Regions from separate parts of the Sphingobium sp. TomTYG46 genome, predicted to be linked through region 3. Evidence: riboswitches for the same ligand, from Rfam matches in the RefSeq annotation. Region 3 holds a riboswitch; each other region holds the start of a gene.
What was found. A riboswitch is a leader RNA that binds a small molecule or an ion and turns the genes downstream of it on or off. The one in region 3 is predicted to bind cobalamin.

Region 1 (7,670 bases), 420 kb from region 3:
AGCAGCGCCAGCTGGCGCGGCGCGCCGGTCACGAGGCGAGCCTGTTCCAGCACGGCGCGCGCGGCGTCGGACAGGCCCTCCGCTCCATTCTCGCCAATGCCGATGATCGTCAGCCAGGGACCTTCAGCCACCATGCGCAACATCCTGATCCTGGGCGGCACGACCGAAGCGAGCGCGCTCGCCAAGGCCCTTGCCGAACGAGGCGAGCGCGCCATGTTGAGCTATGCCGGACGCACCGGCAACCCGCGCGCGCAGCCGGTGCCAGTGCGCGTCGGCGGCTTTGGCGGTGCGGCTGGATTGGCGGCCTATCTGAAAGCCGCGCGGGTCACCCACCTCATCGATGCGACCCATCCCTTCGCCGCGACGATCAGCGCGAATGCACTCGCGGCCTCGCGCGAGGCGGGCACGGCCCATCTGATGCTCACCCGCCCGGCGTGGCAAGCAGGGGAGGGCGACCGCTGGACCCATGTGCCCAATATCGGCGGCGCTGTCCGGGCGCTCGACGGTGCCCCCCGGCGCGTCATGCTGGCCCTTGGGCGTATGCATGTCGAAGCCTTTGCCGCCCAGCCGCAGCATCATTACCTGCTCCGCTTCGTCGATGCGCCCGAACTGCCTCCCGCGCTGCCGCGCCATCATCTGGTCGTGGATCGCGGCCCCTTCACGCTGGCGGGCGATCTTGCCCTGATGCGCGCGCACGGCATTGAATTGATCGTCGCCAAAAACGCAGGAGGCGACGGCGCGCGCGCGAAGATCGACGCCGCACGGGCGATCGGCCTGCCCGTCATGATGATCGACCGGCCGCCTTTGCCACAGGCGCAGGCCATTCATGATATCGGCGACGTGCTGGCGTGGATCGATCATTCGGCCCAGCGCGGCGTATAGAGGATAGGACCTGCCGCGCGCTCGATCAGGCGGGTGCGGCTTGATCCAACGATCACCATCGTGCGCATGTCTGCCATATCGGCGCTTGCTTGCCCAAGCGTCACGACACGCAATTCTTCTTCCGGCGTCGAAACGGCACGCGCGAACAGGATCAGCCGATCGTCGCCGCACTCCTCGCGCAGGATGTCCAACACGCGCGCAAAGCCATCCGGCCGCGCCTTCGACCGGGGATTATAAAAAGCCATCGCAAAGTCCGCCTGCGCGGCAAGGCGCAGCCGACGCTCGATCAACGCCCATGGCTTCAGATTATCCGACAGGTTGATGGCGCAGAAATCATGCCCCAGCGGAGCGCCCGCCCGTGCGGCTGCGGCGAGCATGGCGGTAATGCCGGGCAGGATGCGGATGTTGATCCCCAGCCACGCTTCCGGCCCGGCCTCCAGCGCCTCGAACAATGCCGACGCCATGGCGAACACCCCCGGATCGCCGGAGGACGCCACCACCACGCGCCGCCCGGCCGCCGCCAGTTCCAGCGCATGGGCCGCGCGCTCCAGCTCCACCCGATTGTCCGACACATGGCGTAGAAGTCCGGGGCGATCCGGCACGCGGTCAACATAGGGCGCATAACCCACCAGATCGGTCGCCTCCGCCAGGGCCTGTGTCACTTCGGGCGTCACCAGCCCTTCGGCTCCCGGCCCGAGCCCGGCTACCGCCACCCATCCGCTCATGGCCGCCGTCCCTGCCCATGGACCAGCAGGATAGAAAAATAGCTGGTGACAGCCTCCGCCTCACCCAGCGGCGTGATCTTCTGGTCCGCCATCGTGGCATATTCGACCAGCCAGGCGCAGTCCTGCTTGCCAGCAGCCTCCACCGCCCGGCGCAGCTTCGCCAGATTGCGGCCGATCTTCATGACGACCAGCGCATTGGTGTCATGGATACGGCGCGCCAGCTCTTCTTCGGGCAGCGTCGCCATCAGCACCGTCAGCACGTCGTCGCCCCAACTGATCGGCGTCCCGCTCGCCGTCCAGGCCCCCGACATGCCGGTGATGCCGGGCACGATTCGCATGGGCGCAAGTGATGACAGGCGGCTGTGCAGATGCATGAAGCTGCCGTAGAAAAAGGGGTCGCCCTCGCAGAGGACAACCACATCCTCACCCGCCGCCGCCAGCCCGTGCAGATGCGTGGTGCACTCCGCATAAAAGGCGGAAAGCCGCTGATTATATCGCGGGTCGGTGACCGGAATCTCGGTCGTCACCGGATATTCCATCGCATATTCGACCGCGTCGGGACGCAACAGTCCTTCGACGATTTTTCGGGCATGACCTGCGCGGCCCGGCTTGCGGAAATAGGCGATGTGGCGGGCATCGCGGATCAGCCTGTCGGCCCGCACGCTCATCAGGTCCTGCGCGCCGGGGCCTAGGCCCACGCCGTGAATGGTCCCGATCATTCGGCCGCACTCGCGAGCGCATTGACCGCCGCGACGGTGATCGCGCTGCCGCCCAGCCGCCCTTCGACGATGCAGCTGGGAACCGGCTGCGCCTCCCACAAGGCTTCCTTCGATTCTGCCGCGCCGACAAAGCCGACCGGGCAACCGATGATTGCCGCCGGGCGTGGGTAGTCGGGGTCCTCCAGCATGTTGAGCAAGTGGAACAGCGCGGTTGGGGCGTTGCCTATCGCGACGACGGCACCCGCGAGATGCGGCCGCCACAGCTCCAGCGCGGCGGCCGAGCGGGTATTCGCCATGGCGCGGGCAAGATCAGGCACTTGCGGGTCGGCCAAAGTGCAGAGGACCAGATTGCCAGCGGGCAGGCGCGCGCGCGTTATCCCTTCCGACACCATCCGGGCGTCGCACAGGATCGGCGCGCCCGCTTCCAGCGCGGCGATTGCGGCCGTGGCGAAGCGCGGCGAAAAGCGGATATGCGGCGCGAGGCCAACCATGCCCGCCGCATGGATCATGCGCACGGCAACCCGCTCTTCCTCTGCCGCAAAGCGGTCGAGCGCCGCCTCCGCCCGGATCATGCGGAAGGACTGGCGATAGATTTCCGCCCCGTTGGTTTCATAGAGATGCGGCATCATTGGGCTCCGAAGAGGGCGATTATCTGGTCGGGCGACAGTCCCGTTTGCAGCGGCGGCCCACCTGCGCGCGCATTGTGGGCAAGGTCGAAACGGCCATCCCGCCCGGTGAGGACCACCGTCGCCTGCGAAGGTCGGGCGCACCCCTTGGCGCAACCCGAGACATGAAGTCCGCGAACATGCGGCGCCAGCCGGGCGGCCAGATCGCGCGTGGCGACGCTCGCCTGCGGGCAGGCTGGCGCACCGGGGCAGCAATCGGCGGAAAGGCGCGTATCGGCCGGATCATCGGACGGGGCGTCGCTGCCTTCCAGCACCAGTCCACGCCAAGGGGTAAGCCGCACCGCCTCCACACCGCCCGCCATCACGGCAAGGAGCGCAGCCGCCTCGATCCGACCGAAGGGCGCTGCATAAAAAGGGCCGGGGGCAGTGGCTAGGGCAGCAGCGCGAGGCCGGGCTGGGGCAGGGGCCTTGGTCGCTATATCAGGCAGCGGGGCGGAATGCCGCGCCATGCGCCCGGCTTGCGCGCCACCGCTGGCCACGAACCAATGGGCATGACGGATCAGCCTCTCGGCAGCGTTCTCTGCGCTCACAGCCACGCCATGCGCGCGCCCGTCAGCGCGTAGGATCAGCGCACCGGTCGTCCCTCTTTCGATCCGGAAATCAGCCGGAACATCGCTCAGGACCGGGGCAGGCCCCGCATCAATCGCAAAGCCGACCTTCGCGGGCAGATCGGGCAGCTCCTTCATGCGCGCGATAAAGGCGGCGGCTATGACGGCGCTGTCATCGCCGGGTAACCAATCGGGATTGATGAGGACGGGAATCTGCCTGTCCCGATCCGCATCGGCATCCGCCAACCCCAGCCCGACCAGCCGCTCCATCAATGCGCCGTGGCCTGCCTCGTTCACGCCCCTGATTTGCAAGGCGGCGCGATTGGTAACGTCGATATGCCCATTGCCCAGCGCGAGAGAGGCCTCGCACAATCCCACTGCCTGCGCGCGGGTCATCCGGCCCAGCGCCGGGCGCACCCGGACCAACAGCCCGTCGCCAGCCATCATCGGCCGCCATGCCGTCGGACACCAGCCGCGCACGCCGGTTCGCGCTGCGTCACGCCGCATCAGCTCCTGCATTGCTCCTGCACTCCCCGCACCAGCGCCACGACAAGCGGACGGCACGCACAGGCAAGCGGACAGGCCGCACGCCTGCACGGCCGTAGCCGCACGAATTCGTCGCTCAAACGGAGAACCGAGCCGTGACCATCCCCTGGGTCATGGCAAGAGCGACCTTTGCTCCGGCAGGTCTCCTGGCTTGCGGGTCATAGCGTTGGCATGGGGCCTTCCCGGATCGCTCCAGTGGCTGACCGTCCCTGTTTTAAGGGTCCGGCCGGTCCATGCCTTGCTCGCCGCTCACAGTTGCAGGGACAGCCACGGATTAGGGAGGGAAACCTCCCGCACCGCGTTCCCATTTAAGTCCCTTGCGGGACACCGGCGCGATCGATGGACCGGGCAAGCCCGATCCGCTGCGCTTCATAAGGGCGATGCGCGCGAAAGGGAAGTGGGCAGCGACGGCTTGCTTGCGCCCGCTTTGCCCCAGGGCTAGTCCCTTCTGCGAATAACAACATGGAGAGCAGATGATGAGCGATCTCAGCTTCGAAGCGACCAGTCGTTTTCTCGAAACCGCCAATGGCCGCCTTCATTATCATGAGGCTGGATCAGGCCCCGCGCTGCTGCTGCTACATGGATCAGGCCCCGGCGTTACGGGCTGGGCGAATTTTCAGGGCAATCTGCCGCTCTTTTCCCAGCATTTTCGCACGATCATCGTTGATGCGCCCGGCTATGGCAAAAGCGATCCTGTGAATGGCGATCCGGTAGCGGTGGCGCGCGATGCGGTGGTTGCGCTGATGGACGGCCTTGGCATCGATCGAGCACATGTGCTGGGCAACAGCTATGGCGGCATTGTCGGTGGTCATCTCGCGGCATCTCATCCGCAGCGGGTGCAGCGCTACATCACCATCGGCGGGATCGGGTTCAACATCACCTCCACCTTTCCCAATGAAGGGCTGACCCGACTTGTTGATTTCATCGAGGACCCGACGCGCGAGAACATCATCGCCTGGCTGGAATCGATGGTTTACGACAAATCGATCATTACCGACGAACTGATCGACATGCGCTACAAGGCCGCGCTCGAACCGGTGACGATGGAGAGCAGCCGCAAGATGTACACGCGCGCGGCTCTGGGCTTCATCGCGCAGTCGATGAGCGGGCCGGGCGTGTCGCAGAGGATCGATTATCTGGGCAAGATTCAGGCGCCCACGCTGATCACCTGGGGCCGCGACGACAAGGTCAGCCCGCTCGATGGCGCGTTGTTCCCGATGCGGGTGATCCCGAACTCGGAACTGCATGTGTTCCCCAAATGCGGCCATTGGGCGATGATCGAATGCAAGGAACGGTTTGAAACATTGGTGCTGGGGTTCTTGTTGGGTGAGGGGTAGGGAGAATCGTCCACCCCGTTCGCCCTGAGCTTGTCGAAGGGCTTTTCTTTCCTTGAAGAGAAGTGAGGGGCTTCGACAGGCTCAGCCCGAACGGCGAATAGGTGGGAGCGGGTTGCGCTAACGCCGCACCACCACTGAATGCCAATCCGTCCGCTGTTCCCATCCGCGTCGTTCCAGTTCCGGGGCATCCTCTTCGCTCTCCGGCCGTCCGAGGCAGAGCAGCCCAAGACACTCCCAACTGGCCGGAACGTCCAGCATCGCGTCCACGCCTTCCGCTTCCATGATCGACACCCAACCCATGCCGATCCCCCGCGTCCGCGCCGCCAGCCACAGCGTATGCACCGCCATGACGCAGCTATAGCGGCGCGCTTCGGGCATGGTGGCGGCGCCCAGATGATGGCCCGTCTCCGTCCCATCGTCGCAATAGACTGCGAACAACACTGGCGCCTCGCGGAGGCCGTGCAGCTTCAGGCTACGGTAGAGCTTGTCCTGATCGCCCTCATACTCCCGGCCCGCTTCCCTCACCTGCGCATCGACATGAAGCGCCAGCCTCTCCCGCAGCCCCTCCGTCTCGATCCGCACAAAGCGCCATGGCTGCGATAATCCGACCGATGGCGCGCGATGCGCCATGCTTAGCAGCCATTCGACATCGCCCTCGTCGATGGGATCGGTCCTGAAATGGCGAATGTCCCGCCGCGCCCGCACCAGCGCCTCGAACTGCGCGCTGTCGATCGGGGTTATGGCGGGTCCACTCATGTCAGAATTCTATTCCTGCCTGTGCCTTCACGCCGCTGCGGAAGGGATGCTTGACCAACGTCATTTCGGTGACGAGATCGGCCGCTTCGATCAGCGCTTCGGGCGCATTGCGGCCGGTGATGAGCACATGCTTCATTTCGTCCCTCGCAGTCACCGCCTCGACCACTTCCCCCACCGGCAGATAGTCATAGCGCAGGACGATATTAAGCTCATCTGCCAGCACCATATCATAGGCCGGATCGGCGATCATCCGCTTTACCTCGTCCCATGCTTCACGGGCGAGGGCGATGTCGCGGGTCTTGTCCTGCGTGTTCCAGGTGAAGCCTTCGCCCATGGGCTTGAACGTGACATTGTCTGGAAACGCATCGAACACGACTTTTTCTCCGGTGGTCATTGCGCCCTTGACGAACTGGACGACGCCGACCTTCTTGCCATGGCCGATCGCGCGCACGACCATGCCCAGCGCCGCGGTCGTCTTGCCCTTGCCCTTGCCGGTGTGGACGATCAGCAGGCCCTTTTCCTGCGTCTTGGTGGCCATGATCTTGTCATGGGCGGCCTGCTTCTTCTTCATCTTTTCGGCATGTTGTTCGGGGGTGCGTTCGATCATGTCGGTTCCTTGAGTTGAGCGAGGAGCATGGCCGCGCTGTTCGACCGTGGCCGCCACAGCCCCCGGTCCAGCGCTTCGCGGAGGCGCGCGGCGGTTTCGCGCAGCGCGGCGGGGTTGGCGTCCGCCATGAAGCCGCGCACCACCTCATCCTCGATGAAGGCGGCGTGGACGGCGTCGAAATGATGATCCTTCACGCCATGGGTCGTCGCGGCAAAGGCAAAGAGATAATCAACCGAGGCGGCCATTTCGAACGCGCCCTTGTAACCGTGCCGCATCATGCCCGCGATCCATTTGGGATTGGTGACCCGCGCCCGCACCACCCGGCCGATCTCATCCTCCAGCGTGCGGACGACGGGCCGCTCGGGTCGGCTATGGTCATTATGATAGCTGAGCGGCTTGCGGCCGGAGAGATGCTCGACCGCCGCTGCGATCCCGCCCTCGAACTGGTAATAATCGTCGCTGTCGAGCAGGTCATGCTCGCGATTGTCCTGATTCTGGATCAGGGCGTCGGCATCGCTCAGGCGCTGGCTGAAAAGGTCTCGTTCCGCGTCGCCCTCGACCCCGCCACCATAGGCATAGCCGCCCCAATCGAGATAGATGTTCGCAAGGTCCGATCGATCATGCCACAACCGCTCGTCGATCATCGCCTGCAAACCCGCACCATATGCACCCGGCTTCGATCCAAAAACGCGAGCCCCGGCGCGACGCAGCGCCGCCTTTTCAGACGTCCCCTCCGCAATCAGCGCAGCCGCCTCCGCCCGCTGCCTCGCCGCAGCGGGATTGTCTTCATCGGGTTCATCCAGCGCCATCACGGCGCGCGCGGCGCTGTCGATCAGGTCGATCTGTTCGGGAAAGGCGTCGCGG
Region 2 (7,670 bases), on a different replicon from region 3:
GTCTGAGCTGGGCTCTCACGAGCCACTCGTCTCGTTCGAGTGCCTTCGCAGGAGCACGGCAAGTTGCAGAGGCAGGATTGATGCGCAGAAAGATCATCGCGGCGCTTTGTGCGCTCAGCCTGACCGGCGCTGCCCCCGCGCCGCCCAAGCGTATCGTGTCGCTCAACACCTGTTCCGACCAATATGTGCTGGCGCTCGCCGATCCGGGACAGATCGCGGCCTTGAGCCCCTATGGGCATGATCCGGAACTGTCGGCGGCGGTCGCCAAGGCGCGGCGTTTCCCGGTGCTGACACGCCCGGCCGAAGAGGTATTGGCGCTGCGTCCCGATTTGGTGATCGGCTTTCCCGATGGCGCTGGCGGCGTTGTTGGCGCGCCGGATGGGCGATGGCGCAAGCTGGGGCTGGCGAGCGCGGACAGTTTCGCGGCGATCCGCACCCAGATCCGGCAGGTGGCAGCCATTGTCGGCCATCCCGCGCGAGGCGAGGCGATGATCGCGGGCATGGAGCGCGACCTTGCCGCCCTGCCCCGGTCCCGGCGCGGCGGCGTTGCGGCCTATTATCAGCGGCGCGGCTATATGACCGGGACCGGCACTTTGTTCGATGAGTTGATCCGGCGCGCAGGCCTCACCAATCTGGCGGCGAAGCTGGGCAAACCGGCGCTGGCGCAGGTGCCGCTGGAGGAAATGATCGCCGCCCGGCCCGACTATCTGATCGTGGAAGAAGGTAGCGAAAAGGTCGTCGATCAGGGGACGGAGATGCTGCACCACCCGGTGCTGCGATCCATCCTGCGCATCCGCGTGCCGCAAGCCTGGACGGTGTGCGGCGGTCCTGCTTATGTGCAGGCCGCGCGCAGCATCGTGACGCAGGCGGATGCTGCGGGCAGGCGTTGAGGGGCGAAGCGTCACGCCCGCCCCTCTTTCCCGTCATCAGAAGCGGACACGTGCGCCGGCATAGGCCGACCGGCCGTAGGTGTTGTAACCATAGACCGTCGCGTATTCCTCATCGGTCAGATTGTCGATGCGGCCGTAGATTTCGAGATGTTCATTGATGGGCAGCGAAGCGCGAATGTCGAGCCGGGCATAGCCATCCAGACGCTGGGTGTTGGCGAAATCGTTAAAGCTGTCGCCGACCATGGTGAGCGTCGCGCCGGTCGATAGGCCGAACGCCCATTCATAGTCAGCCGAGACGCTGACCGCATCCTTGGCGCGACGGGGGAGACGCTTGCCTTCGTTGAGGCCGCCTTCGGAGCGATCGATCGCGTCGATATAGCTATAGGCGGCAGTGACGGTAAGCGCATCGACGGGCTTCAGCGTGACGGCGGCTTCCACGCCCCTCGCACGCGTGCGCGTAAGATTGACGTAGCGGCCAAACGGCGGGGCGAAGCCGTCGAAATAGATCTGGTCGCGGGTATCGCGGCGGAACGCGGTGACAGAGATCATCGCCCGGCCACCATCCAGATTCTGGTCGAAGCCCACATCATAGCTTTTCGACCGTTCAGGCTTCAGATCGACATTGCCATAGGTGCCGTCGTAGATCTGGTAGAGGGAGGGTGCCCGGAAGCCTTCGCCATAGCTGGCACGGATGTTGGTACGGCCTTCATTGGGCGTGTAGTTTGCGTTTGCGCCCAGCGTCGTCTCGCCGCCGAACTGGCTGTGATCGTCATGGCGCACGCCGCCGGTCAGCGACAGCCCCGAAAGCGGCTTCACCACGGCCAGGGCATAGACGCTGTCGATGTTGACCTTGGCCGCGCTGACGACCTTGTCGCCTGTGAAGAAGTCGTAATAGAAGGAATCATAGTCCGGGCGTTCATGCTCGTAGCCCAAAATCAGCTTGGCCTGATCCACCGGCTGATAGACACCTTCATATTCGAAGCGCAGATTGGTGCCCGAATAGCCATAGTCCGGCGCGGTGGAGCTGGGCGCGAAGAAATAATCGCGATCGTTGCGGAACCAGGTAACGGCCGCACGTTGCGTCAGCTTGCCATCGAATGACGCAAGGTTGATCCCAGCATAGCCGACATATTGATCGAGCTTGCTGCTGTCCGTGGATTCCACCGGCGCGCCGAAGAAGATGTCGGTGTCGAGGTTCGCATGGATATAATAGCCGCGCAGGTCGAGGCTGAGATTGTCCGTGAACGCCAGTTTCAGCTTCGCGTGGGTGGCAATATTCTCATAGCCGTCCTTTTCCGTGCCGCCCTTGGCCGCAGAGATGCCGTCGGTGTGGAAATAGGCGACGCCAGCGCTGCCCGAGGCAATGCCCGCGCTGCCCGACACATCTGCTTTCGCATTCAGGGTGTCCGCATAGCCATAATCCACCGAGGCGGTGCCGCCAAAGCCTTCACCCGGTTCGGCTGACATAATGTTGACGACGCCGCCGATCGCCTGGCTGCCATAGACGACGGAGTTGGAACCGCGCAGCACTTCGATGCGGCGGATATTGCCGGTCAGCAGATTGCCGAAGTCATAGGCATCGCCAATGATGCTGGGGTCATTGATCTTGACGCCATCCAGCAGCACCAGCGTTTGCGTCGTTTCCGCGCCCCGGATCGAAATGCCGGTCACGCCGCCTACGGCGTCGGCCCGGTTGAAACGAATGCCCGGCGTGGTGGCGATCAGGTCCGCGACGCTGACGTTCTGGCGGGTTTCGATCGTCTTTGCATCGATGACGGTGATGGCTTGGCCGACTTCGTCGGTCGGCTGCGCAATGCCCAGTGCGGTGACGACGATTTCGTCGGCGTCTTCGGCAAGCGCTGGGGTGGCGGCGAGGAGCGCCAGCAGTGAAATTCCGGTCCTGATCATGTTCTTGTCTTCCCTGAGCGTCATGCGACATGAGCCCAGGGCATCCGCGTAAGCGGTCAATGCACGGAAGAAGGAGACGCCAGCCCCGTCCCGCGCACCGATGCGGCCCTGCGCCGCTTCGTCGCTCAGACGGAAAACACCGTGCCTGGACCGATCCCTGGACCCAAGGCAAGAGCGACCCTGCGCCGGCAGGTCTCCTGGCTCGCGGGTCGTCGCGGCGATGCACGGGCCTTCCCGGACGCGTGTCCAGTGGCTGGTCCCCCTCGCCTTCCCCTTTTGAAGGTCGCGGGTTTCCGGGTGCATCGCGCTCACCGCTTACAGTTGCAGGGGCAGCTGCGGATTTGGACGGATGAGCCGTCCGCACCACATTCCCTTTCCGGCGCGATCTTCTTTTCATGAACGGTTGCCCGCTCACGCCGCGCGCCATAGGGGAAAGTGAAGGTTCTGCCAAGGAGTGGATCGATGCGATTGCTGGGCGCGGTGCTGGCCGGAGGGCGATCCAGCCGGTTTGGGAGCGACAAGGCGCTGGCGCTGATGCCGGACGGGCGCACGCTGATCGAACATGCGGTGGCGGCGATCGCGCCCCATGTGGAGGCGGTGGTGGTCTGCGGACGGACGGTCGAGGGTATGACCAGCCTATCCGATCGGCCCGCGCCGGATATGGGACCGCTGGGTGGGCTGAACGCGGCGCTGCATCATGCGCAGAGCGAGGGCTATGACGCGGTGCTGACGACGGGGTGTGACATGCCGGTCTATCCGGCGGCGCTGGTGGAGGCGCTGGCAGGAGAAGGCGCTGCGGTGTTGAAGGGGCAGCAATTGGCGGGGTTCTGGCCTGTCGGGCTTGCAGATGAAATGGACGCGCATCTGGCTGAGGAGAATAGCCGGTCGATATTCGGCTGGCTGGAGCGGATCGGCGCGCGGATCGTGGAGCGGGCGGATATCGTCCTGCCGAATATTAATCGACCGCAGGATCTTGCCGGATTGCCAAAAAGCTAGCCACCGCGTGCTCCTGCGAAGGCAGGAGTCCAGTTCTAACGGCGCAAATGGGCTCCTGCTTTCGCAGGAGCACCTAGGCTCAGGACCTATTAAATTGCTTGCAGGGATGCAGATCGGTTGATTCAATGGCGGCGCAAGGAGGCGTTGTCATGAGTGATCTGATCTGGTTGTCGGAGGCGCAGATGCGCCGGATCGAGCCATATTTTCCGCTGTCCCACGGCGTGCCGCGGGTGGATGATCGTCGGATCATCAGCGGTATCATCTTCGTCATCAGGAACGGCTTGCGATGGCGCGATGCGCCCGCCGACTATGGTCCGCCAAAGACGATCTATAATCGTTTCATCCGGTGGAGCCGGCTCGGGGTGTTCAACAAGATCTTCTCTGCCCTTTCAGCGAAGGGCGGGAAGCCCGATCAGTTGATGATTGACGCGACGCACCTCAAGGCACACCGGACGGCGGTCAGCCTGCTCAAAAAGGGGCTGTTCCCAGACATATCGGACGCACCAAGGGCGGCCTGAACTCGAAGCTCCACGCTGTGTGCGATGGCAAGGGCAGGCCATTGGTCAGGCTGAGCGAGGGACAGATGAGCGACTATAAGGGGGCCGCCCTGATGCTCGACGCCTTGCCTCGGGCCAAAGCTCTACTCGGTGATCGAGGTTATGACGCCGACTGGTTCCGCAAGGCGCTCGCCGAACGCAACATCACCGCCTGCATCCCGTCAAAGAAAAACCGAAAGGTCACGATCCCGCACGATGCCGTGCTCTATCGCCAGCGGCACAGTATCGAGAACATGTTCGGCCGACTCAAGGATTGGCGGCGCGTACACACTCGCTACGACCGTTGCGCCCACACCTTCATGTCCGCCATCTGCATCGCAGCAACCGTCCTCTTCTGGCTCAATCAATGAGTCCTGAGCCTAGTTACATCATCAGAACAGCAAACCCACGGGCTCCACCGGTCTGAACCTGCCGATACCCCTTACCTTCCTTCCAACTAAGGCAGGTGCATCGACAGGCTCAAGGCAAAGATGTGGAGGGCAAGTTCAAACCTGTAGGGCGACGCTCGCGGCGATCTCCATAGGCATGGTCGTGCCCGCCACCGCTTCACCAATCAGAAGCAGGGTCGGATCTTCATCGCTGATCGTGGCCACCAGGAAGGCAAGCGCTGACAGCTTGCCCCTGATCAGGCGTTCGGTGGGCAGCGAGACGTTGACCGCCACCATCACGGGGGTTTCGGGATCGCGTCCGGCGGCGATCAGCTGGCGGCTGATCTCTCCGGCAGCAGCGCGGCCCATATAGATGCCGAGCGTGCCACCGGGGCGGGCGAGCGTTTCCCAGTCGAGCTTGAGCGGCTCACCAGCTCTCAGATGCGCGGTCACCAGCGTCAGGCCGCGCGCCTTGCCGCGCAGGGTGAGCGAGGCGTTGCCGCTTGCTGCCGCCGCGCTGGCGGTGGTGATGCCGGGGCAGATGCGGAAGCGGATGCCATCGGCGGCGAGATGCTCCATCTCTTCGGACGAGCGGCCAAAGACGGACGGATCGCCACCCTTAAGGCGCACGACGCGCTTGCCCGCCTTGGCAGCGGCGAGGAGCAGGTCGTTGATGCTTTCCTGATCCTTGCTGTGGCGGCCGGAGCGCTTGCCGACGCTGATGCGCTCGATGCCCTGCGGGATGAGGTCGAGGACGCCGGGTCCGACCAGTGCGTCGTAAAAGACGATGTCGGCCGCCGCCATCAGCTTTTCGGCCTTGCGGGTCAGCAGATCGGGATCGCCGGGACCTGCGCCGACCAGCCATACTTCACCGGGGGCGATAAGTTCATTCGGCTGCATGGAGCGTCTCCTGCGGGATTTGGGCGAGGATGTTGGCAAGCGCGGGGCGGCAGGACCCGCAATTGGTGCCCGCGCCGATCGCCTTGCCGATGGCGGGAACATCGACCAGGCTCTGGTCGCGGATGGCCGCGACGATCTGGTTGAGGCCGATGTCGAAGCAGACGCAGATGGTCGGGCCTTTGTCAGGCTGGCTGCCGGGGCCTCGCGCGGCGAGGACGGAAGCGCCCACCTCTTCGGCTTCGAGCTGGCCGATGAGCCAGTCGCGCGAGGGGAGCAGGCCGGTGCGGGTGACGAAGAGGACGCCTGCCAGCTTGCCATCCTTGATGATCGCAACGCGGCGGGTGCCTCGCGACATGTCGATGGCCTCGACCCGGTCGCCCTTGGGCAAGCAGGCTTCGAGGCGGGCGGGATCGCCATTGCCCGCGACTTCGTAGAGCGCGCCGCCAGGCACGGTGACCTTCGTGGCCCAGAGGCAGGGGACCTTGGCGGGCTGCTCACCGCGCAGGATGAGGAAGCCCTTCCACTCGGTCGCGACCTTTTCGATGCTGGCGGGCGTCGATTTGAAGCCCGGCTGGCCGGAATGCGGATCGACCAGCGGCCGGGGCAGCAGGCCGGTGCGGCCGCCGGTCGAGATCTGATCGGTCCAGTGGATCGGGGTGAAGATTTCGCCGACACGCTGGCCTTCGCTCAATGCCACGCGGAAGATGCTGTTGCCCTGCGCGGTCTGGACGCGAGCGAGGTCGCCATCGCAAATATCCAGCTCCCCGGCATCCTTCGGGTGGATCTCGACCAGCGGTTCCTCGCGATGACGGGCGAGCTTGGGCGAGAGGCCGGTGCGCGTCATCGTGTGCCACTGGTCGCGATAACGGCCGGTGTTGAGCGTCATCGGCCACTGCTTCAGAGGGTCCTGAAGGTCCATCTGCTTGGTGAGGACCAGCCGGGCCTTGCCATCGGCGGTCGAAAAGCGGCCATCCGCAAAGGGCTTGTCGCCACCCCAGCGGAACGGCTCCATCGCCTCATAGGCGTCGTTGCCGATGGTTGCCTGCGCGCGAAGGTTGAGCAGCCGTGCCCCATCATTCTGATAAGCGGTCAGGCGGGCATGTTCGCGCCAGATGTCGGCGGGCCGGTCATAGGCGAAGGCGTTGCGCCAGCCCATGCGGCGGGCGACTTCCTTGACGATCCACCAGTCGGGTTTGGCCTCGCCGGGCAGCGCCAGGAAGGGACGCTGGCGGCTGATGGTGCGGTCGGAGTTGGTGACGGTGCCGTCCTTCTCTCCCCAGCCAGCGGCGGGCAGGCGGACGTCGGCATGGACGCTGGTGTCCGTGTCGGCGATGATATCCGAGACGACGAGGAAGGGCACGGACTCCAGCGCCTCGCGCACGCGGTTTGCATCGGGCAGCGACACGGCGGGGTTGGTGGCCATCACCCACAGCGCCTTGATCCGCCCTTCGTTGATGGCGCGGAACAGGTCCACGGCTTTCAGGCCGGGCTTGGTCGCCATGGTCGGGGCGGCCCAGAAGCGGCCGACCCGCTCCACATTTTCAGGCGCGAAGTCCATATGGGCCGCCAGCGTCGAGGCAAGGCCGCCGACTTCGCGGCCGCCCATGGCGTTGGGCTGGCCAGTGATGGAGAAGGGCGCAGCGCCGGGCTTGCCGATGCGGCCGGTGGCGAGGTGGACGTTGATGATCGCGTTGACCTGATCGGTGCCGCGGATCGACTGGTTGATGCCCTGGCTGAACAAGGTGACGGTGCGCGGAGTGGCGGCGAACAGCTTGTAGAACTGCTCGAGCAGCGCAGGCGCGATGTCGCAGGTCTTGGCCGTGGTCCAGAGATCGTGGCCGGTGCGGATATGCTCCCAGAAGCCTTCGGGCGCATTGAGATGGTCGGCGATGAACGCAGGGTCGGTGACCCCTTCCTGATCGCACCATGCCAGCAGGCCGTTCATCAGGGCAACGTCGGTGCCGGGCTTTACGGCCAAGTGCAGGTCCGCGCCCTCGCAGGTTTCCGTGCGGCGTGGGTCGATCACGACCAGCTTGGTCCCGCGCTCCGCC
Region 3 (7,670 bases):
CGCAACCCAGCGTCTCCACCCTCTATCAGGATTTCGGCGTCCGCTGCCGTATGAAGGGCTTGCGCACGCCCCCGTTAGACCTCTCCGCCTTCCGCAAGCGTTTCGCCATGGCGCAGGCGGGCATGCTCGACGCCGCTGACCCCCGCTGGGAAGACGCGATGAAGGCCGCCCAGCCCCTGCCCGAAGACATGCTCGCCCCCTTCCTCCTCATCGCCCGCGCCGCGATGCAGGGCCTCCCCTGCCCGGATGACGCCGCCCTCGCCCGCGCATACGGCACCAGCTCACCGGGCCGCGTCCGCCGCCTGATCGACTATATGGAAAAGATCGGCGTCATCGTCGCCCGCACCGATTTCGGCGGCCGCCGCTCGATCGGCGTGCCGCAACTCGGCCTCTCGACGGCGGCAGCCGAAGGATGAGCACCTCCATCCTCTTCGTCTGCCTCGGCAATATCTGCCGCTCGCCCTTGGCCGAAGCCGCCCTGCGCGCCGAAGCTGAACGCGCTGGCCTGCCCATCGAAGTGGACTCCGCAAGCACCGGCGACTGGCATGTCGATTGCCCGCCCGACAGCCGCGCCCAGGCCGTCGCGCTGCGCAACGGCATAGACATATCCACCTATCGCGGCCGTCAGGTCACACCGCAGGATTTCCACCGCTTCGACCATATCTTCGCCCTCGACGCGGAAAACCTCAAAAACCTCCGCAGCATCCGCCCGTCAAATGGCACTGCCGACCTCCGTCTCCTCATGGACCTGATCCCCGGCCGCGAAGGCACCAGCGTCACCGACCCCTATTTCGGCGAGGACGAAGGCTTCGATGAGACATGGGATGACGTCACGAGAGCAGCCCGCGCCCTGATCAAACACCTCCAGGGCTAATTTTCACGCGGAGACGAGGCGCCGTGGAGACAAACCAGCCCGCGCAGCGCATCCCTCAAAAACCTCGCTTCCCACGCGAAGCCAGCAAGATGCTCCCACTCACCTTACACGCACCCTCTCCGCGTCTCGGCGCGAAAACCCAAGCCCGAACGACCATTCAAGCAGGCATCTTCACCCGCGCCCGATAGGCATGCAGCAACGGCTCGGTATAACCGTTAGGCTGCGCCACCCCCTCAAACACCAGCGCCCGCGCAGCCTGGAAGGCGATGCTCTCCTCCTCCCGCCCGCTCATCGGCTGGTAAAGCGGATCGTCCGCATTCTGCGCATCGACCTTGGCCGCCATCCGCCGCAGCGCCGCGTCAACCTCGTCAGCCGAACACACCCCATGCAGCAGCCAATTGGCGATATGCTGCGAAGAAATCCGCAACGTCGCCCGGTCCTCCATCAGCCCCACGTCATGAATATCCGGCACCTTGGAGCAGCCGACGCCCTGATCCACCCAGCGCACGACATAGCCCAATATCCCCTGCGCATTATTATCCAGCTCGTCGCGAACATCTTGCGCCGACCAGTTCGCCCCGGCCGCTAGCGGGATCGTCAGCAGCGTGTCCAACCCCGCCACTGCTTCAGCCTTCCGCTCCTCCTGCCGCGCAAAAACATCAACCTCATGATAATGCGTAGCGTGCAAGGTCGCAGCCGTCGGCGAAGGCACCCAAGCCGTATTCGCCCCCGTCATCGGGTGCCCAATCTTCTGCTCCAGCATGTCCGCCATCCTGTCCGGAGCCGCCCACATGCCCTTCCCGATCTGCGCCTTGCCCGAAAGCCCACAGGCAAGCCCGATCTGCACATTGCGATCCTCATAGGCCTTGATCCAGGCCGCACCCTTCATCTCGCCCTTGCGGATCATCGGCCCCGCCCGCATCGACGTATGAATCTCGTCACCCGTACGATCGAGGAAGCCCGTGTTGATGAACACGATCCGGTCCCGCACCGCATGGATACAGGCGGCGAGGTTGGCCGAAGTCCGCCGCTCCTCGTCCATCACGCCGACTTTCAACTGATGCCGCTCCAGCCCCAGCAGATCCTCGATCGCGTCGAACAGGTCATTGGTAAAGGCGGCCTCCTCCGGCCCATGCATCTTGGGCTTCACGATATAGATGCTGCCCGCCCGGCTGTTGACGAACCGCCCGCCGCGCCGAACGTCATGCAAAGCAATCAGGCTGGTAACGATCCCATCCAATATCCCTTCGGGCGCCTCGTTCCCATTGGGCAGCCGCACCGCAGGCGTCGTCATCAAATGCCCGACATTGCGCACGAACAGTAAAGACCGTCCCGGCAGCGTGAACGCGCTTCCATCAGGCGCGACATAGGCCCGGTCGCCATTCAACCGCCGCGTCATCATCGCGCCATTCTTCTCGAAGCTGTCCTCCAGATCGCCCTTCATCAGGCCGAGCCAGTTGGCATAGGCTGCGACCTTGTCCGCCGCATCGACCGCCGCGACCGAATCCTCCAGATCGCAAATGGTGGACAGGGCCGATTCCAGAACGACATCGGCCAGATGCGCCGGGTCATCCCGCCCGATCGGATGGCTTGCGTCGATCACCAGCTCAATATGCAGCCCATTGTTGCGAAGCAGGATGTTATCCCCTGCCCGCCCGGCAAGTTGCGCGGGGTCGCGCAAGACCGGCGTGCCACCCGCCCAATCCGCCCAACTTCCTTCCGCCAGAGGAACCGCCCGATCCAGGAATGCCTTGGCCCACCCAATCACCTGTGCGCCGCGCGCTGGATCATAGCCTTTGCCCGCCGCCGCGCCGGGGATCGCATCGGTCCCATACAGCGCATCGTAAAGGCTGCCCCAACGCGCATTGGCCGCGTTCAACAGGAACCGCGCGTTGAGGATCGGCACCACCAGCTGTGGCCCCGCCAAGGTCGCAAGCTCTGCATCCACCCGGCCCGACCCGATGGAAAAAGGCGCAGGCTCCGGCACCAGATAGCCAATCTGGGTCAGGAAAGCCCGATAAGCCTCCGCATCAAACGGCCGCCCCGCTTGCTCGCCATGCCAGCTGTCGATCTGCGCCTGAATCGCGTCGCGCTTTTCCAGCAGAGCCGCATTAAGCGGCGCGAACCGCTCGAAAATCGCAGCCACGCCCTGCCAAAATGCTTCCGCTGCGATCCCCGTCCCTGGCAGGACTTCTCCATCGATAAAGCGCGCCAGCTCGGCGGCGACCATAAGACCCGATTTCTCGATCATGCCGTCCATGGGCAACTCTCCATCCAAAATACTGTGACGAAAGCCTATAGACCCCTCTCCATCCTCGCACTAGACAACAAGAACTCAAAGCATCTGTTCCTCACAGGAAAAGATCATCGATGGATCCCGATTATCTTCTCTTCGCCCGCGCGGTGGAGGCAGGCAGCCTTTCGGCGGCAGGCCGCATATTGAACATCTCGCCTGCCATGATGTCGAAACGCATCTCCCGGCTGGAAGCGCGCCTCGGCGTCCGCCTCATCCATCGCACCACGCGCCGCCTTGCCCTGACGGAGGAAGGCGCCAGCCTGCACCGCGACCTTGTCGCCATCCTCGACGCCATCCAGCAGGCGGAGCAACGCGTCACCAGTCGGCACCGGAGTGCGTCCGGGCCGCTGCGCATTTCGGCTCCCACCTCCTTCGGCCGCCTGCATGTGGCACCTCATGTCGGCCGCTTCCTGGACCTCCATCCGCGCGTCGACCTCGAACTCAACCTGTCCGACGCCTATGAAGACCTGCTCGCCGAGCGTATCGACGTGGCGATCCGCATCACCAGCGACATTCCTCTCCATTTGGAGGGGCATCATCTCGCCACCAACCGCCGCATCCTCTGTGCCAGCCCAGCCTATCTCGCCGCGCATGGCATTCCGGACAAGATCGCCGACCTCCCCCGCCACCGCCTGCTCGCGGCCGATGGACAATTGCCCTGGCGGCTGGTGAATGGCCGCGCACGCAAGCTGATCGATGGCCAAAGCCATGTCCGCACCAACAGCAGCGAAATCGTGCGCGAACTTGCCCTTACCGGCGTCGGGATCGCCTTGCGCTCGCTCTGGGACGTGGGCGACCTGATGGCGAAAGGCAGCCTCGTCCGCGTCCTCGATAGCTGGGAAGGCCCCGTTGACCTCGCCGTTCACGCCGTCCACCCCCGCGCCGCAGGCCGTCCCGCCGCCGTGGACGCCTTCATCGGCTTCTTGCGCGAAACCTTCCGCGATGCATCGTGGAACCGGGGCGGCTGATAGCAAGAAGCACCTTAGCGCCACCCGCTTAACTGCCTGAAAAGCGCAGAAATCCTCTTCTGAAATCATTTGCAAGCCTGCTGTCAAAAAACAGAAGCTTTCCGGAGTTAACCTGCGTAATGGCGGCGGGAAACAGGCCGATGTTATCGTTCGAGCCATAAGAGATTGAGAGAGGATAAGGGCCATGCGCCCCAATGACGCGTCACATTTTTCCGCCTGCGCCGCCCAGGAAGCGCGGCAAGCCAGGGAAGCCCGCCTGCGCGGCGCCGACCAGGCAACCATCGCCCTCCACAACGAACGCGCCGTCCGCTACCAAGCCATGGCCCTACGCCTCCAACGAGAGCGCGGCGCGACCCTGAACTGACTTGGCGCGACAAGCGGGCGCACGTCATCCCCTCCCGTCATGCCAGCGAAAGCTGGCATCTCAAGCGACCGCACGCGTCCTCACCCGGAGATCCCAGCTTCCGCTGGGATGACGAACTGTGAAGAGCAGGAATACCCACCTCATCCCCTCTCCCCTTCAGGGGAGAGGGTGCCGAGCGTAGCGAAGGCGGGAGAGGGGACTGTAAAGCAACCAGCGTCGCTCCCCTCTCCCTAACCTCGATGAGAGTCACGTGCCTCTCATCGACCCCTGAAGGGGAGAGGGAACAGACCGTTCATCACCCCCCCCTTGCCCAACCTCCACACCTCCGCTATCGCCCCCATCACCCGGGCAACCCCTGGGGAAATGATCGCGCCGGTGCCTCGAAAGAGGCTTAAAAGGGAACATGGTAAAGGAGGCATCCACCTCCCCAAGCCAAGGCTGTCCCTGCAACTGTAAGCGGCGAGCGCGATGCACATCGCCCTTCCTCAGAGGCAGGAAGGGCAAGTCACTGGGCCGGACGCTAAATCCTGCGAGGCCTGGGAAGGCCGTGCATCAAGCGATGACCCGCGAGCCAGGATACCTGCCAGCGTCTGGTCGCTCTTGCCTTGGTCCAGGGGATGGCCGCGGCACGGTGAACTCCGTCTGAGCGACGAACGAGCGGCAAGAGGCCGCTTCGGTGACGCTGGCGGCCGCCTTGGGGGCGTCCGGCCGCCTGCGTGCGCCGGTCGTCGCCAGACGACAGGTCTCTTGCCGGATGTCGCCAGACGCCCGGAGTGCATGATGTGAAACTACCCAATCCTTTCCACCGCGCCGCCTGCGCGCTGACCGCCACTTTCCTCCCCTTCCCCGCCTTGGCCGCCGACGCCAATGACGCGAGCGACGATGCCAGCACCATCATCGTCTTCGGCCGGGGAGAGGACAAGATCGGCACCGCCCATGCGGCCAGCGAAGGCAGCGTCGGCGGCGCGGACCTTCTCGTCCGCCCGCTGCTGCGCGTCGCCGAACTGCTCGAAGCCGTGCCGGGGCTGGTCGCGGCCCAGCATTCGGGCAGCGGCAAGGCCAATCAATATTTCCTGCGCGGTTTCAATCTCGACCATGGGTCGGACTTCACCACCTATATTGACGGGGTTCAGATGAACTTCCGCAGCCATGGCCATGGTCAGGGCTATCTCGACCTCAACGGCCTCATCCCCGAAATCATCGCGCGGGAGGATTTTCGCAAAGGTCCCTATCGCGCCGATGGCGGCGACTTCGCGCTTGCGGGCGCCGCCTATATGACCACGATCGATGGCTATGACCGACCATGGGTCGCGGCGGAGGGCGGATCCTTCGGCTGGCGCAGGCTGGCGTCGGGCGGCACGGTAAAGGCGGGCGCGGGCCATCTCACCCTGGTCGCGCAGGCCAAGGCCTATGACGGGCCATGGCAGGAGCCTGAACATCTGCGTCACTATGCGGGTTTCGCCAAATATACCCTCCCTGCCGGAGCCGGTAAGATCGACGCCACGCTCCACGCCTATCGCGCGACATGGCGTCCAACCGAGCAGATACCCGAACGGATCATCGGCACGCCGCTCTGCCCCGATGTCTTCTGTTCGCCCGATCCGTCAGCGCGCGGCGAAACCACGCGGATCATCGGCAATCTCGCCACCGTCCAGCCGACATGGCGCGCCAATCTTTACGCGCAATTCTACAACTGGACGATGTTCTCCAACCCCACCTACACCGATCCCGACGGCACCAGCGCGCAGATCGAGCAGTTCGACCGCCGCTGGGTCCTCGGCTTCACCGGCGAAAAGCGGTGGGATGTCGACCCGGCGCTGCAATTGAAGCTGGGCACGGAAAACCGCTATGACGCGATCGGCAATGTCGGCGTCAACCGCACCGCGAACCGCGTCTTCCTCTCCTCGCTCGGCCGCTGTCGCGTCAAGCAAGGGTCAGCCGCGCTCTATGGCGAAGCGACCGTGACGCCGCTCCCCGGTCTGCGCATCACGGGAGGCCTGCGTGGCGACTATTATCATTATGATGTCCGCAGCCGGGACGCCGTCGCCGCCGCGTTGGGTGAAGGCAGCGGCTCGGACACGCTCATCTCGCCCAAGGCGTCGGCCGCATGGGCGATCACGCCGCAGGTCGAACTCTATGCCAATTGGGGCCGGGGCTTCCATTCCAACGATGCGCGCGGCGCGGTCAATGTCGATACGCCTGTTCCCATGCTTGTGCGCGGCACCGGCAAGGAATTGGGCGGCCGCCTGCAACTGCCCGGCTTAACCTTCACCGCGACCTATTGGTGGCTGAATGTCGGCAGCGAACTGCGTTTCGTCGGCGACTCCAACGCGGTCGAACCCAGCGGAGCCAGCCGCCGCCATGGCTATGAGCTTGTCGCCTTCTGGCGGCCGCTCCCCTGGCTCGCTTTCGACGGCAACTACACTGCCAGCCACAGCCGCTACACCAATGGCGACCATATCCCCAACGCCTTCAAAAATGCCGCGTCCGCTGGCGCAGCCATCGTGCTTGACCCATGGGAAGCCAGCATCCGCGTCCGTCACCTTGGCCCTTCGCCACTGATCGAGGACAATAGCGTGCGCGATTCCGGTAGCACGGTCGTCAACGCCCGCGCCGCGTGGAAGGGAAAGCGGGTGCAAGTCTATGCCGAACTGCTCAACATCCTTGGCAGCCGGGACAAGGACATCGCTTATTATTACGAATCCTACCTTCCCGCCGCCGATGCGGAGCCTGTCGAAGGGAGGCTAAGCCGCGTGGTCGAACCGCGAACGGTAAGGGGCGGCATCAAGTTCAGCTTCTGATGCTGGGGAAGGCCGCATCCAGAAAGACCTGCGGCCTTCCCGATCAATGGCTTACATAATGAACGGCGGTGTTCATAAAGTAAAAGTGGACAGGGCAACAGTCAAACCACAATATAATACACGTTAAATACCCGTGGAAATTTTGAGACGTAGTTGACGTCTTTTCTCCTCTATGCAACTTTCCCCTCGGCAATCTGGACAGAGAATCAGTTGCCTGGAGAGGATGCCAATGAAGCACGCACCATTAAGGGGCGCCGTTTTTCACGCGATATTGCGTGACTGCCTGGAAGCACAGCGCGCGCCCAAGGAAACAGAAATACAACTGATCGCCTGCAAAATATGGCAGGACAGTTTCGCGGCGATCACG
Region 4 (7,670 bases), on a different replicon from region 3:
AATTTGGATTTGATCAGTGTGTCATATGACGACGGGCCGAAGCACCCGGCAAATGACTGACGAATTGGGACGGATGTTGGGAGAGTAGAAATGCATGACCACAGTGCAGGCGGACACAGCCATAGCCACGACCATACCGCTGGCGCCAACGCCAAGATGCTTTTAATCGCCCTTGTCCTGACGGGCGGTTTTCTGGTTGCCGAGGTTATCGGTGCCTTTGTCTTCAACAGCCTGGCCCTGCTTTCCGATGCGGGGCACATGCTGACCGACGTGGCGGCGCTGGTGATCGCGCTCATGGCGATCCGCATCGGGCAAAAGGCGCCCGATGACAAGCGAACCTTTGGCTATCGGCGGCTCGAGATACTCGCGGCGGCCTTCAACGCGATCATGCTGTTCGCGGTCGCGATCTATGTTCTGGTCGAGGCCATCCAGCGCTTCCGTGAACCGGAGCCTGTCGGTTCGACAGGAATGCTCGTGGTCGCCACGCTGGGCCTGGTCGTGAACCTCATCGCCATGCGCCTGCTCATGGCGGGGAAGGATAAAAGCCTCAACATCAAGGGCGCCTATCTGGAGGTATGGGCCGACATGCTGGGGTCGATCGGCGTGATCGCGGGCGCGTTGGTCATCCGCTTCACAGGCTGGACGCTGGTCGATCCGATCGTGGCCGTGGGTATCGGCCTATGGGTTCTTCCGCGCACATGGATCTTGCTCAAAGATACCACCAATGTTCTGCTGGAAGGCGTGCCAGGGGGGCTGCAACTTGGCGAAATCCGAGCCGCCATTTCGCAGGTGCCCGGCGTCGGCGGCGTGCATGACCTGCATGTCTGGTCGATGACGACCAACGACGCCAGCCTGTCCGCTCATATCGAGATCACCGATCCGAGCCAAAGCGAGGTGGTGCGCAGAGATGTCCAGGCCATGCTTCAGCGTCAGTTTGGGATCGAGCATGTCACGATCCAGACCGAGAGCGAAGCCTGCGCAGACACCCATCATCTTCATCCCTGATGGTTTGTAGCCCTGCTACCGGCTGCCATTCGCCTTCGCTGTTCAGTGGCGTCAGAGATCAACAAGGGCTGCGGCGCCGGTTTGATCGCAGTCTTCTGGCTCCGATCCACACGCCGCTTACGGAGGTCGTCAGGCCGAGGAAGGAAAGTACCCAGAGCAGGACATCCCATGATGGCCGGTGGGAGGTGAGAATGTTCAAATCCCATTTGTGCAGCATGTCGAAAAGCCAGCGGTAAAGGCGACCGCGAGCGTCGATGGAACCAAGCTGCTCGCCGGTCCGGGGATCGAGATGCACCCATGTCTGCGCCGGATCGGTGAACGTGATCCGCAAGACGGGGAGGGATGCCAGCTCATCGGGGCCATACCAATAGGCATCGGGCTGCCTTATCATCTGGACGTTGCCGATGGAGGCTCCAGGCAGCAATTGTGTCGCTGCGCGCGTCAGGGTCGTGGGCGATGCGTTGAAAGGGCGCAGGGTCCGTCCGTCGATCAAGGCGCGTCGCCCCTGCCCGTCCTTCGCGACCATCAGAATTTCATGGCCCGGCGAGGGCATCGCCGTGATCTGGACCGCGCTGGGCATCTGCTTCCCGGCCATGATGAAGGCATTGGACGGGATCGACAGGGTGCCGAGATAATCACGCTGGTTCTTTTCCGCGATGCCTTCGGACCGGAACAGATGCCCCGGATCGACCGAAAGCCAACCGCTGAAGATCCATGCGACGAGGAAAATGCCACCCGCGAGGCCCGCGATATGATGCCAGACCATCCATCCGCGATAGGGTGTTATGCGTCCGCCCTTGTAGCGCCGTCGCCCGAGCCGTGCCCGCAGCAGCCCGATCCAGAAGCCGGTAACGCCGGTCGCGAAGCAAGGCCCCGCGACCCAGAGGATGACCTGTCGCCACAGTGCGCCATCCTGTCGCAATGCCGTGAAATAGAGCCAGTGTGGAACCGCACCCAGCCAGTTCCAGAAGCGTTCGCTGCGGATCGTGTCCTGCACGACATCGCCGGTTCGGGACGAAACGTAGATTTCGGTCCCTGCCCGGTCAGCAAGGGCGATTTGCCACAAGGGGCGGTGTCGGTCGAAGCGTTGGGCGACCGTCCATTGGTCCCGTTCGAAGGAATGGATCGACGCGACGGCGGCCCCGCCGAAACGGCGCGCAGCGCGTTCGGCCATGGCGGCTGTCACAGCCGGCACGGCCTGTCCGGCGGTCGCGGAGATGATCTCAGCTTCCCCGTCCCATGGATTTGTACGCCAGAGAGGTTTGCCGTCGCGCATTTCCAGCGTGAGTGAGCGCAGGCGGCTGCTGTCCGGCGGCGGCGCGGTGACATCGGCCCAGCGGATCGGTTCGAGCCGTGCGATCCGTTCCGCGTCCGTCAGCGACGGATAGGGCACATAGATCATCACCAGGCCCGATAGGAACCACATGGCGAAGAGCAGGCATGTGGCGATGCCGATCCAGCGGTGCCCAAGATAAAGCCAGCGGCGGGCAACATGGCCCGCCGCTGCTTTTCTGGTCGGTTTAGAACCGTGCACGCAGGGACACGTCCACCGAGCGCGGGCGGCCGAGCACCCATTGTTCGTTGTTATAGGCGGTGATCGCGTAGTCCTTGTCGAAGAGATTGTAGAGGCGCAGGTCCAGCGCGACATTGTCGGTCACAGCATAGGACAGGCTGGCGTCGACCACGGCATAGGCCGGCACGCGGAACTGGTTGGCATTGTCTGAATAGCGCTTGCCGACGTAGCGAAGGCCGGCGCGCGTCTGCAACCGCGTAATCGGCTCCCAGCGCAGCCACAGATTGGCGGCGGTTTCCGCGACACCGGGGGGCGTGAGGCCGTTATAATTGGTCGCGCCGCTGATGAAGTCGTCAAACTTCGCATCCAGCACCGTGCCGTTGGCGTCGATGCCAAACCCGTCGGCAAGGTCCACCGAAACCGAGGCTTCGATGCCTTTGGCCGAACGCTGGCCGACCTGCTCGACCGGGCTGGTGAGCGTCTGCTGGGAGAGGAGGCCCTTCTTGACGATGCGATAGGCGGCTAGGGTCGCCGAACCCCGTCCATCGAGGAAGCTCCCCTTCACGCCGAACTCGACCTGATCGCCGGTTGCGTGGCTGAATTGCACTTGACCCGTCGAATAGGTGGTGAGCGTCCCAAGCGGATCGACGCCGGTCGTGTATTGGCCGTAGAGCGACAATGCCGGTGTCGGCTGATAGACTGCGCCTACTCGCCAGGTCGTGTTGTCGAGCCGCTTGTCGAGCACCTGCGTCTCGCTCCGCACATTGCTTGGCGAATAGGCGAAGGTCCAACGGCGGACCCGGTTCTCCTCATAGCGCACGCCGCCGATGATCGAGAATTGGTCGTTCAGCTTCAGCCGGTTCTCGGCAAATACCGCATATTCGCTGGTGCGCGTGCGGAAGCGGGGCGCAATGCCCTGCGTGTCGAAGAACAGGCCCGGCACCGGGTTGAACGGATCGACCGAATCCTCCTGCGGGTCCGACCCGAAATCGTTGCTGTAGGTCAGCTTGACCAGATTGACGTCGAAACCGACAACCAGATCATTGGTGATGCCGCCCGCGACCGGCAGGCTGAGCTTCACCGTGCCCTGATCGCCATATTGGGTCTGGTCATGGACGATGCCCAGATTGTCCGCACGGTCCACCAGGCCGGTCGTTCCGTCATAGCTGTAGCTCTCCAGATTCTTCCAGCGGCGATAGCTGGTCAGGCGATAGGCGGTGTTCGAGATCGTGATTTGCTCGATCGGGGACCAGGTGGCAGTCAGCGTAGCGCGCTTGTCGCGAAAGCGCATCTCCGCGTCGGCGACGTTGAAATTGCGGTCCCGCACCCGCTCATCAATGCGGCCTTCGATCAGAGGCGTGCCGAAATATTTGCTCGGCTTCTGGTCGCCGTCATCATAGCGCAGGGTGAGCGAGAAATTGTCGGTGGGCGCGAATTTAAGCGCGCCCGACAGGGCGTGGCTCTCGGACTGACCGCGATCGACATAGCCGTCCGACCGGCGATAGCTGCCGTCGATGCGGAAGGAGAACATCTCGCCGATCGGGCCGCCTACGCCGGCGGCGGCATGGAAGCTGTCCTGCGATCCATAGCCGATCTCGCCCTGGGCCTCGAACCGCTCGCTATTGGGTTGCCGCAGGATGACGTTGATCGCGCCACCAAGCGCGCCCTGGCCATAGAGGACCGATGCTGGCCCGCTCAGCACGTCGATCCGCTCGGCAATCCAGGGATCGGTTGGATAGGTGATCGTTCCCGCGACAGGAAACAGGCGGATGCCGTCGACCAGTTGAAGCACCGATCCCTGGCCGCTGAAGCCGCGGGCCGCCAGCGCCGTGTTACCATTGCCCGGATCGGCAATATTGGTGATGCCCGGTGCGCGGGTGACGGCATCCTGAAGGGTAAGATCACCGCGCGCGCGCAATTCCTCGCCATCGACAACCGCGATGCTAGCGGGGGTTTCCAGGGGCGTCAGACCAAGCCGGCTGCCGGTGGATTGCGGAATGGCGAGAGCAGGTTGCCGCTGGCCGAAGACGATGATGGTGTCGCTTTCCGTTGCGCTGGCGGCGGAATCGTCGGCGTGGGCGGCGAGCGGCGCGCCCAGCAGCAGTACGGCGAGAGTATAACTGGATATATTGCGGATAGTCTTCTTCATTCTATCATGCCCCGTCGGCGTCATTCGACGTCGGGCAGGGGCGTGCCGTTACGAACGGTCGGCGCGCACCACGGGCGGACGCCTTGGCGCCCGTCGCACGAACCGATGCGGCCCCCACCGCTCGTTCGTCGCTCAGACGGAGTTCACCGTGCCTCGACCATCCCCTGGACCATGGCAAGAGCGACCAGACGCCGGCAGGTCTCCTGGCTCACGGGTCATCGCTTGATGCACGGCCTTCCCAGGCCTCGCAGGATTTAGCGTCCGGCCCAGTGGCTGGCGGATAGGTCAATGCCTATCCGCGCATGTACATCGCGCTCACCGCTTACAGTTGCAGGGACAGCCTCGGATTAGGGTGGCGAACCACCTTCACCGCGTTCCCTATTAAGTCCCTCTCGGGACACCGGCGCGATCATGTCCTGGCCGCTTGGCGCGTCCCGGACGGCGCTCCTGTAGTGAAATTGTGCGGTGCAGACAAGCGGGCATGGGCATTCCCGTTGGCGGTCCATTATCATTCCGTTGCAGGCTTTTGATTTTGGGGCCTGTTCCGGCCCCCTGGCGCAAGAGCCAAGCCGTCTCGGCCTGCGGCCTCCCTTGGCGATCAGGCGGTATCCCCACCCTTCCGCGCTGCGCTTGTGCAGGGCGGGTGATCCCCCTCCCCCTGATCGGCCCCGATTTGCGCCATTCCCCGACCCGCTTCGCCAGCGGGCAGAAGCCGATGGCACCCATCGCCTTCGGCTCCGATTTTGGAAGGGAAACAAGCATATGGCTCGCAGCACCACCCGCAGCGCAAAGGCCGCACGGATCGACATTTACGAGGAAGTCACCAACCAGATTGTGGCATTGCTGGAAGCTGGCACCCGCCCTTGGTCGCCGTCCTGGGCATGCGGGGCCAGTTCGCTTCCGTTGCGTCATGAAGGCACGCCCTATCGCGGCATCAACATCCTGCTGCTTTGGTCCGCCGCCATGATGCGCGGCTATGCCAATCCCTATTGGATGACCTACCGGCAGGCCCACGAACTTGGCGGGCAGGTCAGGAAGGGCGAGAAGGGCAATCTCGTTGTCCACGCGGGCACTTTCACGCCGAAGGATGATGACACCGACCAGCGCCAGAGCGGCGATGATGAGGAGGAGAGCAGCCGCGGCTATCTGAAGAAATATGTCGTGTTCAACGTCGAGCAGATCGACGGCCTCGACATGGGCAAATATCCCGCGCCATCCATCGAGATCAGGAACCGCGACGAGCGTGACAGCGAACTGGATGCTGCCTTTGCCCTCTATCCCGTTCCCTATAGCGAGGGCGGCACCAGCGCATTTTACAACAGCGTCAGCGATCGTATTCAGATGCCCGCCTTTGCCGACTTTGTAAGCGGCAATGCCTTTTTCGCAACCCTCGCTCATGAGGCTGTCCACAGCACCGGCCATAGGGATCGGCTGAACCGCGAAACACTGCATCGCTACGGCGAGAGCCGCGAAATGCGAGCCGCCGAGGAACTGATTGCCGAGATCGGCGCCGCGATGCTGTGCGCCCAGCTTGGCATGGAACCCACCGAGCGGGAAGATCACGCCGCCTATGTCGCGTCCTGGCTGACCGCCTTGCGGAACGACAAGCGCGCCATTTTCAGGGCCGCCACCGCCGCGCAGTCCGCAAGCGAACATATCCTGTCCTACATGGCAGGGCATCCCATCCAGCGCGCCGCCTGACAGCGAAACGGGCAGTGGAATGCCGCTGCCCTCCCCATCCCTATTTCCCAAGGACTGACCCATGAGCCTCGAATTTACCTACGCCGAGAAGATCGAGCGTATCCGCTTCCTCAACGATGCAGCGCGCCAGCAGCCCGGCGTATCGGGCCGTGCAACTATGACGATTGGTTTTGCCTCGCTTGATGAGCGTGACCGTCATGAAGCTGTGTCCCAGATCATTGCTTTCGATCAGTTTGACGAGGGTAACGACCCTTATGCCGAACATGATTTTGGCGCTGTCTATCGCCTTCATACGGGTGAATGGATGCAGCGCCGTCCCGGCAAGGAAGATGCCATCAGTCAGACCATATTCTGGAAAATTGACTGCTATGACAAAGCGTTGGAGTTTGGCAGTGAAGCCCCTTGGGATGACGAACGGACAACGCGCCTGCTGACAATCATGCTGGCGAGCGAGTATTGAATATCGCTGCCGCCCCGCTCGGCGGGGCGGCCATATGGGCTGTTGGTCAATAGCGATTTATTGTGTTTTCGCTCCATTCTGGATAGGATGCTGAGAGGGCAATTTACCATGCTTGAGTTCGACATCGGGGCGGTCAGAGTGCAGATTACGGCGATGGATTTCATGCGGGGTGAGGCGGCTGGCGAGCTTGCTGGCTGATCCCCTTGGTATCCGATGACCCTGCCTCCGCCCATGACGGCGATGAGCCTGTACAGGCCCGGACGGGGCCGGGAGGCATCGCCTTTCTTCCTCCGCGTGATCCTCCCATCGGCCAGCGTTACCGCATTTCCCTTGGAAAAATTCGGGATGAACTTGACCGTTATCTGCCAGCGGCGCGCCGTGAGGCGGCGGACCGCCTTCAGGCGTTGGTCAAAAATGGCGCGCCTGAGCCTCGCATCGTGGCTGCGCGGATCGAACTGGCCTATCTCCGTCATGCCAAAGGTCCGACCTATCAATCGCATTTGCTGACCCATTTGGGGCACAGGGAGGTCGATGCCGTTATTTCCCCGCAGCAAACGCCCCTGGAGCGGGTGCGAGAGATCGGCGCTGCCCTCGCGACGCGCATCAACAGTCAACAGCCGGCGAACATCTTGCGCGCTGTGCGTTCGCTGGAACGGCCGATCCTGGCTCCCGGCCAATCGCCTGCCCATGAGGGCCTGGCCGAGACCTTCCTGAAAAATAACCCCGACCAGAATAAGGCCGATCCCCGCTTTGCTGCCGCGCAGGTCATTGTCGACAAGATACAGGCCGTTTCGCAGGCGCGCGGCGATGGCCCCCGTCTGATCGAAGCGGCGACCGATGCT

Region 1: linked by a shared signal. The riboswitch ahead of ACZ5YV_RS15475 (cobalamin biosynthesis protein CobG) and the one ahead of ACZ5YV_RS13505 (TonB-dependent receptor) in region 3 are both predicted to bind cobalamin.
Region 2: linked by a shared signal. The riboswitch ahead of ACZ5YV_RS00500 (TonB-dependent receptor plug domain-containing protein) and the one ahead of ACZ5YV_RS13505 (TonB-dependent receptor) in region 3 are both predicted to bind cobalamin.
Region 4: linked by a shared signal. The riboswitch ahead of ACZ5YV_RS17300 (TonB-dependent receptor) and the one ahead of ACZ5YV_RS13505 (TonB-dependent receptor) in region 3 are both predicted to bind cobalamin.

What each region holds. Positions count from the first base shown of each region.
Region 1 covers NZ_AP027325.1:487,141-494,810, reverse strand. Annotated here, with positions in the region: gene cbiE (precorrin-6y C5,15-methyltransferase (decarboxylating) subunit CbiE) at 1-134, opposite strand, end outside; gene ACZ5YV_RS15495 (cobalt-precorrin-6A reductase) at 133-882, shown strand; gene cobJ (precorrin-3B C(17)-methyltransferase) at 858-1,607, opposite strand; gene cobI (precorrin-2 C(20)-methyltransferase) at 1,604-2,326, opposite strand; gene ACZ5YV_RS15480 (precorrin-8X methylmutase) at 2,323-2,952, opposite strand; gene ACZ5YV_RS15475 (cobalamin biosynthesis protein CobG) at 2,952-4,067, opposite strand; cobalamin riboswitch at 4,226-4,453, opposite strand; gene ACZ5YV_RS15470 (alpha/beta fold hydrolase) at 4,580-5,443, shown strand; gene bluB (5,6-dimethylbenzimidazole synthase) at 5,561-6,199, opposite strand; gene cobO (cob(I)yrinic acid a,c-diamide adenosyltransferase) at 6,201-6,806, opposite strand; gene cobN (cobaltochelatase subunit CobN) at 6,803-7,670, opposite strand, start outside.
Region 2 covers NZ_AP027324.1:94,780-102,449, reverse strand. Annotated here, with positions in the region: gene ACZ5YV_RS00505 (ABC transporter substrate-binding protein) at 81-890, shown strand; gene ACZ5YV_RS00500 (TonB-dependent receptor plug domain-containing protein) at 927-2,798, opposite strand; cobalamin riboswitch at 2,969-3,241, opposite strand; gene mobA (molybdenum cofactor guanylyltransferase) at 3,261-3,794, shown strand; one part of gene ACZ5YV_RS00490 (IS5 family transposase) at 3,944-4,277, shown strand; one part of gene ACZ5YV_RS00490 (IS5 family transposase) at 4,277-4,701, shown strand; gene cobA (uroporphyrinogen-III C-methyltransferase) at 4,837-5,619, opposite strand; gene ACZ5YV_RS00480 (molybdopterin-dependent oxidoreductase) at 5,606-7,670, opposite strand, start outside.
Region 3 covers NZ_AP027325.1:20,653-28,322, reverse strand. Annotated here, with positions in the region: gene ACZ5YV_RS13530 (helicase HerA domain-containing protein) at 1-416, shown strand, start outside; gene ACZ5YV_RS13525 (low molecular weight protein-tyrosine-phosphatase) at 413-874, shown strand; gene ACZ5YV_RS13520 (malate synthase G) at 1,032-3,134, opposite strand; gene ACZ5YV_RS13515 (LysR family transcriptional regulator) at 3,245-4,138, shown strand; gene ACZ5YV_RS13510 (hypothetical protein) at 4,323-4,502, shown strand; cobalamin riboswitch at 4,859-5,104, shown strand; gene ACZ5YV_RS13505 (TonB-dependent receptor) at 5,354-7,303, shown strand; gene ACZ5YV_RS13500 (hypothetical protein) at 7,533-7,670, shown strand, end outside.
Region 4 covers NZ_AP027326.1:12,212-19,881, reverse strand. Annotated here, with positions in the region: gene ACZ5YV_RS17315 (hypothetical protein) at 1-60, shown strand, start outside; gene ACZ5YV_RS17310 (cation diffusion facilitator family transporter) at 91-1,005, shown strand; gene ACZ5YV_RS17305 (PepSY domain-containing protein) at 1,064-2,539, opposite strand; gene ACZ5YV_RS17300 (TonB-dependent receptor) at 2,526-4,667, opposite strand; cobalamin riboswitch at 4,844-5,087, opposite strand; gene ACZ5YV_RS17295 (ArdC family protein) at 5,430-6,368, shown strand; gene ACZ5YV_RS17290 (DUF3768 domain-containing protein) at 6,430-6,828, shown strand; gene ACZ5YV_RS17285 (hypothetical protein) at 7,032-7,670, shown strand, end outside.